DNA from 2 places in the Streptomyces sp. XY431 genome. Region 1 is predicted to be linked to the other one. Evidence: riboswitches for the same ligand, from Rfam matches in the RefSeq annotation. Region 1 holds a riboswitch; the other holds the start of a gene.
The links. Region 1 has a riboswitch for cobalamin ahead of ADK60_RS23745 (ribonucleoside-diphosphate reductase subunit alpha). Riboswitches for the same ligand answer to the same signal wherever they lie in the genome.

Region 1 (4,069 bases):
GATGAACGGCTACTGGTACCCGTGGGCCGAGCAGGCCAACGGCAACCGCCGCGGCCAGTACGTGCAGGCCTGGAAGCACGTCCACGACCTCTTCCGGCAGGCCGGCGCCGACAAGGTGGTCTGGGTGTGGAGCCCGAACATCGACTACGAGAACGCCACCTCGCTGGACTCGCTCTACCCCGGTGACGACTACGTCGACTGGATCGGCCTGTCCGGCTACTACGGCACCGTCGGCCTGGAGAAGTACGCCTCCTTCGAGCAGATCTTCGAGCCGACGCTGAAGAAGCTGCGGACCTTCAGCCCGAAGCCCGTGGTGATCACCGAGACCGCCGCCACCGACAGCTCCGGCCAGAAGGCCCGCTGGATCACCGAGATGTTCGAGCAGTTGCCCCGGCACCCGGACATCATCGGCCTGATCTGGTACGAGGCGGTCAAGGAGGTCGACTGGCGGGTCACCGCGTCCACCGCGGCCAGCGCGGCGTACGCCGCCGGGGTCGCCGCGCCCCGGTACGCCGGGCAGTGGACCGTCCGCTCGCAGCCGCTGCTCACCGTGCCGCCGCCCACCACGCCGCCCGCCGCCACGCCCTCGGCCCCGGCCCCGGCGGTGCCCTCGCCGAGCGCCAAGCCGACCGGCGGGACCGGCACCAAGCCGTCCGGGTCCACCGCCCCGAGCCGGAAGCCGGCCACCACCAAGCCCCGGAGCTCCCCGTCGGGCGCCGCCGGATAGCCTCGACCGACCGCGGGCCCGTCCGCCCGCAGGAGGCCGCCGGGGCACCGGCCGGCCCGTACACCGAACACCAGTACCCCGTTGGGAGGCGAAGAGCATGGTCCGCCCGTTCCTGCCCGGCCCCGGGCGTCCCCGGCCGCGCGCCTGGTGGTGGCTCGCGCCCACCGCCCTTCTGGTGCTCTGCCTGTGCGCCGTGCTGATCCCGCGCGAGAGCGCCCCCTCGACCGCCGCCGTCGCCCCGCCCCCGCCGCCGCTGACCTCTCCCGAGCCCGGCGAACTGTGCTCCACCGCGCAGAACCGCTACCCCTCGCAGCCGGTGGACTCCGGGCGCTACGTCATCAATCCCAACGAGTGGAACGCCACCGGCGGCCTGTGCGTGCACGGCGGCAACGACAGCGCCGCCTTCGCCGTCACCCGCAGCGCCGTCGCCCGGGGCAACCTCACCGACCCGGCCCGCGGTCCCGGCGCCTACCCCCACATCAGCACCCCGCTCGGCAACGACGGCGTCAGCCCGCTGCCCATCGCCGTCGACAACCTGCGGTACGCGACCAGCACCTGGCGCACCACCCAGGTGGACGGCGGCGTCTGGAACGCCTCCTACGACCTCTGGTACAGCACCACCCGGGGCAGCTGCTCGTTCACCGAGAGCGCCGAGGTGATGATCTGGCTGCGCGGCAACGGCACCTCGCCGTTCGGCAAGCAGTCCGGTGAGCTGCGCAGCGGCGGCCAGGCCTACCGGGTGTACGAGGCGCCGAAGAAGAGCAGCCACACCCTGATCACCTACGAGGCGGCCTCCGCCACCAATGTCGTCACCGACCTCGACCTGCGCGCCTTCACCCGCGACGCGGTCCAGCGCGGCTACGTGCCGGCCGGCTCGTACCTGTGCGCCGTCCAGGCCGGCTTCGAGATCTGGGAGGGCGGCGCGGGCCTCGGCACCGACGCGTTCTCGTTCGAGGTCGCCGCGGGCCGTCCCAGCGGCGCGGTCACCTCCGCGGTGCCCGGCTACTGCCTGGACAGCCGGGTGGCCGGCGACCCGGCCGCGGTCGGCGCCGCCACCTGCGACGGCTCCCCGGCGCAGAGCTGGACCATGGGCGAGGACGGCTCGGTCGGCCAGGCCGGACGCTGTCTGGAGGACCCGGACCTCGGGTTCCCGGTCCTCACCGGCTGCACCCGCAGACCCGACCAGCGGTGGCGCGCCACCGACGGCGGGCAGCTGATCAACGAGGACTCCGGGAAGTGTCTGGAGAACCCCGCGACCGGCCCCACGGGCACCGGGAACGGCCCCCAGGTGCGGATGCGGCTGTGCGCCGCCAAGCCCGCCCAGGAGTGGCACAGGCCGCTCTGAGGGGCGCCGAAAGCCCCCGCAGCCTATCGCAACCGACCCACGACACGCAGCCTCGCGACACTACATGTGGGGCTTCGTCGGACGAGCGCCACTAGATGTATGCTCACTCCTGCTGTCGAAGCAGGGGAACCCGGTGCGAATCCGGGACTGCCCCGCAGCGGTGTGCGGCCGCCTCCCCAGGGAGCCCGCGAGTCCGAGTACCTGCCGACGGCGTGCCGGCGCCTCCCCGCAGAGGCCATGCGCACCAGCACCACTTCCGGGCCTCGCGGGCGGGCCGGGGACGAATCGCGCGCGACGCCCACGGGCCCGCGCGGCGTACTCCCCTGCCCGAACGGCCCGGCCCCCGATCCACCGCCGTCGACCGCCGCCAGGAGAGAAGCGCCTTGACCACCGCTGCCTCAGTCGTCCTGCCCGCCCAGGGTTCCAGCTCCGTCCCCGCCGACCCGACGGTCGCCGATCCCGGCGGTGCGCTCCTGCGCCTTCTCACCGACCGCAGCGCCGACCTCCCCCAGGTGGACCCCGGTCATGTCGCCGCCGCCGCGCTCCGCGGCCGGCACGCCGGCTCGGACTTCGCCGAGCTGCGCGGACTGGCCGTCGACGCCGCCGCGTCGATGATCGCCGAGGACCCGCAGTACTCCAAGCTCGCGGCCCGACTGCTCGCGCTGGAGATCGTCGACGAGGCGGCCACCCAGCAGGTGGTCTCGTTCTCCAGCTCGATCGCCGTCGGCCACGCCGAGGGCCTGATCGGTGACACCACCGCCGCCTTCGTCGCCAAGCACACCGCCACCCTGGACGCGCTGATCGACGCCAAGGGCGACGACCGCTTCGAGTACTTCGGTCTGCGCACCGTCCAGAGCCGCTACCTGCTGCGCCACCCGATCACCCGCAAGGTCGTCGAGACCCCGCAGCACTTCCTGCTCCGTGTCGCCTGTGGCCTGGCGGTCGGCGACACCGAGCAGTCGGTGCGCGAGGTGGCCGAGCTGTACCGCCTGATGAGCCGGCTGGAGTACCTGACCTCCTCGCCGACCCTCTTCAACTCCGGCACCCGGCACCCGCAGATGTCCAGCTGCTACCTGCTGGACTCGCCGCTGGACAACCTGGACTCGATCTACTCCCGCTACGCGCAGATCGCCCGGCTGTCCAAGCACGCCGGCGGCATCGGCCTGTCCTACTCCCGGATCCGCTCCCGCGGCTCGCTGATCCGCGGCACCAACGGCAAGTCCAACGGCATCGTGCCGTTCCTGCGCACCCTCGACTCCTCGGTCGCCGCCGTCAACCAGGGCGGCCGCCGCAAGGGCGCGGCCTGTGTCTACCTGGAGACCTGGCACGCGGACATCGAGGAGTTCCTCGAGCTGCGCGACAACACCGGTGAGGAGGCGCGCCGCACCCACAACCTGAACCTGGCGCACTGGATCCCGGACGAGTTCATGCGCCGGGTCAACGCCAACGCCGACTGGTCGCTGTTCTCCCCCGCCGACGTCCCCGAGCTGGTCGACCTGTGGGGCGCCGAGTTCGACGAGGCGTACCTGAAGGCCGAGCTGGCCGGCAAGGCCGTCCGCACCATCCCCGCGCAGACCCTCTACGCCCGGATGATGCGCACCCTGGCGCAGACCGGCAACGGGTGGATGACCTTCAAGGACGCCTCCAACCGCGCCGCCAACCAGACCGCGCTGCCCGGCCGCACGGTGCACAGCTCCAACCTCTGCACCGAGATCCTGGAGGTCACCGACGACTCCGAGACCGCGGTCTGCAACCTCGGCTCGGTCAACCTCGGCGCCCACGTCGCCGCCGGCGCCACCGCCGCCGACCTGCTGAACGCGATGGACTGGGACCGGCTGGACGCCACCGTGCGCACCGCCGTCACCTTCCTCGACCGCGTGGTGGACATCAACTTCTACCCGACCCCCGAGGCCGGTGCCTCCAACTCCCGCTGGCGCCCGGTCGGCCTCGGCGTGATGGGCCTGCAGGACGTCTTCTTCCAGCTGCGGATCGACTTC
Region 2 (4,069 bases), on a different contig from region 1:
CGCGACCTGCTGCTGGACTCCCTCCCCGAGGGAGTGGTGCGCTGGGGGCACGCCTTCGAGTCCGCCGAGAGCGGCCTGCTGCGCTTCGCCGACGGCAGCAGCGCGACGTACGAGCTGCTGGTCGGCGCGGACGGCGCGAACTCCCGGGTCCGTGCGCTGCTCACCGACGCCCGCCCGGCGCACACCGGCCACAACGTGGTCGAGGTCGGCATCCCCGACATCGACCGCACCCACCCCGAGCTCGCGGCGATGGTCGGACGCGGCACCTACTGGGTGCTCGGCGACGGACTGTCCCTGGCCGCGCAGCGCAACGGTGACGGCCGGGTCCGCATCGGCCTCGGCTTCTACGACACCGCCGAGGACTGGTTCGCCACCAGTGGGATCCCGTTCGACGACCCGGCCGCCGCCCGGGCGCGGCTGATCGACCTGCTCCCCGGCTGGGACCCGCGCTTCACCGCGCTGATCGCGGCCTGCGACGACACCATCGTGCCGCGGTCGATCACCACGCTCCCGGTCGGCCTGACCTGGCCGTCGACGCCGGATGTCACGCTGGTCGGCGACGCCGCGCACCTGATGCCGCCGATCGGACAGGGCGCCAACATGGCGCTGCTCGACGGCGCCCTGCTCGGCCTCGCGCTCGCCGCGCACCCGGACGACCTTCCGGCCGCCGTACAGGAGTACGAACGCGAGATGTTCGAACGCACCGCCGCTGCCGCCCGGATGTCCACGGACATGCAGGCGATGCTGCGGGCGCCGGACGCCGCCCGGAAGATGCTCGCGTTCTTCCAGCCCGACTGACGGCGGCCGCCCGAGTGACGGCGGCCGAGTGCGGCCGGGCGTGCCCGGCCAGCGCGGCGTCGAGGTGCCCGCCGGTCCCGACCCGTGGACACCACGGTGGAATCCACTGCCCCGACCGGTGGTTTGCCTCTAGGCTGGCCCCGTAGCTGGTTCGCCCTGCCCGCCAGGCACGGCGTCGTAAGAGGGAACCCGGTGACGCCTTTCGACTGGCCAGTCCGGGACTGCCCCGCAGCGGTGAGCGGGAACGACCGCCGTCATACGCACTGGGTCCGAGTCGGGCCCGGGAAGCGACGGCCAGTAGGTGTCCGCCCTCGACGAGGGCGAGCGTGCCCGCGAGTCCGAAGACCTGCCCGCTGCCCGTCCGCGGAGGATCCGCGGACGGCTGTCCGATGACCTCGAGGGCGGGTCGGCGACCACAGCAGGCGGTTGAGGCACGCCCGTTCACGGCGGCCACCCGTCCGGCTCGTCGTCCCTTCGCGCCCTCGTCCCGTCAGCGGGCACCTTGAGGAGCAAGACTCGCGAAGGAGAGTCCCTTGACAGCGAAGTCCGCAGCCGCGGCCACCCGGGCGACCGTGCACGGCTACCCCCGCCAGGGCCGGAACCGGGAGCTCAAGAAGGCGATCGAGGGCTACTGGAAGGGCACCGTCACCGCCGACGCCCTCCGCGCCGCCGCCACCGAGCTGCGCCGGGAGAACTGGCGGCAGCTCGCCGAGGCCGGTGTGCGCGAAGTCCCCACCGGTGACTTCTCGTTGTACGACCACGTGCTGGACACCACCGTCGCCGTCGGCGCGATCCCGGCCCGCCACCGGGCCGCCGTCGACGCCGACCCGCTCGATGGGTACTTCGCCATGGCGCGGGGCACCCAGGACGTCGCGCCGCTGGAGATGACCAAGTGGTTCGACACCAACTACCACTACCTGGTCCCCGAGTTGGGGCCCGACACGGTCTTCGTCGCGAACCCCGCCAAGGCGGTCGGCGAACTCGCCGAGGCGCTCGCGCTCGGCCACGGGGCCCGGCCGGTGCTGGTCGGCCCGGTCACCTACCTGCTGCTCGCCAAGCCCGCCCCCGGAGTGGCGGCGGACTTCGAGCCGGTCACCCTGCTCGACCGGCTGCTGCCGGTCTACGCGGAACTGCTCGCCGCGCTGAAGGCGGCCGGCGCGCAGTGGGTGCAGCTGGACGAGCCCGCCCTCGTCCAGGACCGCACCCCGGCCGAACTGAACACCGCCGCCCGCGCCTACCGCGAGCTCGGCGCGCTCACCGACCGGCCGAAGCTGCTGGTCGCCAGCTACTTCGACCGCCTCGGCGAGGCCCTTCCGGTGCTCGCCAAGGCGCCGGTCGAGGGCCTGGCACTGGACTTCACCGGCCCCGCCGCCGCCAATCTGGACGACCTCGCCGCCGTGGGCGGTCTGCCGGGCAAGCGGCTGGTCGCGGGCGTCGTCGACGGGCGCAACATCTGGATCAACGACCTGGAGAAGTCGCTCGCCACCCTGGCGACCCTGCTCGGCCTCGCCGACCGCGTCGACGTCGCGCCGTCCTGCTCCCTGCTGCACGTGCCGATCGACGCCGCCCTGGAGCGCGACGTCGATCCGCAGATCTCCCGCTGGCTCGCCTTCGCCCGGCAGAAGGCCGCCGAGGTCGCCCTGCTCGCCCGCGGACTGCACGAGGGCACCGGCGCGATCACCGCCGACCTCGCCGCCAACCGCGCCGACCTGGCCTCCCGGGCCGGCTCGCCGATCACCCGCGACCCGGCCGTGCGCGCCCGCACCGCGGCCGTCACCGCGGACGACGCCCGCCGCCCGCAGGCCTACCCGCAGCGCGCCGAGGCCCAGCGCACCCGGCTCGGCCTGCCGCTGCTGCCGACCACCACCATCGGCTCCTTCCCGCAGACCACCGAACTGCGCGTCGCCCGCGCCGATCTGACGGCCGGTCGGATCGACGCCGCCGCGTACCGGGAGCGGATGGAGGCCGAGGTCCGGGAGGTGATCGCCTACCAGGAGAAGGCCGGCCTGGACGTCCTGGTGCACGGCGAGCCCGAACGCAACGACATGGTCCAGTACTTCGCCGAGCAGCTCACCGGCTACCTCGCCACCCGGCACGGCTGGGTGCAGTCCTACGGCACCCGCTACGTGCGTCCGCCGGTGCTCGCCGGGGACATCTCCCGCCCGCACCCGATGACCGTCGACTGGTTCCGGTTCGCCCAGGACCTCACCGACCGCCCGGTGAAGGGCATGCTCACCGGCCCGGTCACCATGCTCGCCTGGTCCTTCGTCCGCGACGACCAGCCGCTCGGCGACACCGCCCGCCAGGTCGCCCTCGCCCTGCGCGACGAGGTCACCGACCTGGAGGCCGCCGGCGCCGCCGTCGTCCAGGTCGACGAACCGGCCCTGCGGGAGACCCTGCCGCTGCGTGCGGCGGACCGCCCGGCGTACCTGGACTGGGCCACCGAGTCCTTCCGGCTGGCCACCTCCGGAGTCCGCGCCGACACCCAGGTGCACACCCACATGTGCTACGCCGAGTTCGGCGCGATCATGACCGCGATCGAGGAGCTCGACGCGGACGTCATCTCCCTGGAGGCCACCCGCTCCCACATGCAGGTCGCCGGTGAACTGGCCGCCGCCGGTTACCCGCGCGAGGTCGGACCGGGAGTCTGGGACATCCACTCCCCGCGCGTGCCCAGCACCGAGGAGGCGCTCTCCCTGCTGCGGGCGGGCCTGGCCGCGATCCCGGCCGAGCGGCTCTGGGTCAACCCCGACTGCGGCCTGAAGACCCGCGGCTGGGCGGAGACCCGAGCCTCCCTGGACAGCCTGGTCGGCGCCGCCCGCCGCCTGCGGGAGGAACTCGCGGGCTGACCCGACTCCGTCCGCCCCGCCCCGGCCGTCACGGACCGGGGCGGGGCGGCGGCGCGGGGTCAGTCCTCGGTGCGGCGCAGCAGATAGGTATCCATGATCCACCCCTTGCGTTCGCGGGCCTCCGCACGCAGCCGGGCGATCTCCGGCGCCGCCTCGCCGAGCGGACCGGAGACCAGGATCTCGTCCTCCCCGCCCAGGTAGGCGCCGTAGTGGATGTGCACGCCGGCGGGGTCGATCCGGCCGAAGGCGGCCTGCCCGTCGAGCATCACCACCGTGTCCTCGGCGCCCGGCGGGAAGCCCTCGGCGGCCAGCCGGCGCGCGGTGGTGATCCGCACCGGGCGGCCGACCCGGGTGAGGGTGGTGCGGTGCCGGGCGGCGAGCACCGAGACGCTGCTGATGCCCGGCACCACCTCGTAGGTGAA

Region 2: another riboswitch for cobalamin. It lies ahead of metE (5-methyltetrahydropteroyltriglutamate--homocysteine S-methyltransferase); the one in region 1 lies ahead of ADK60_RS23745 (ribonucleoside-diphosphate reductase subunit alpha).

The regions. Positions count from the first base shown of each region.
Region 1 is NZ_LGDO01000280.1:46,293-50,361, forward strand. It holds gene ADK60_RS23735 (glycoside hydrolase family 26 protein) at 1-727, shown strand, start outside; gene ADK60_RS23740 (GH12 family glycosyl hydrolase domain-containing protein) at 825-2,072, shown strand; cobalamin riboswitch at 2,134-2,295, shown strand; gene ADK60_RS23745 (ribonucleoside-diphosphate reductase subunit alpha) at 2,456-4,069, shown strand, end outside.
Region 2 is NZ_LGDO01000151.1:28,439-32,507, reverse strand. It holds gene ADK60_RS17770 (FAD-dependent oxidoreductase) at 1-798, shown strand, start outside; cobalamin riboswitch at 929-1,166, shown strand; gene metE (5-methyltetrahydropteroyltriglutamate--homocysteine S-methyltransferase) at 1,332-3,647, shown strand; gene cobF (precorrin-6A synthase (deacetylating)) at 3,707-4,069, opposite strand, start outside.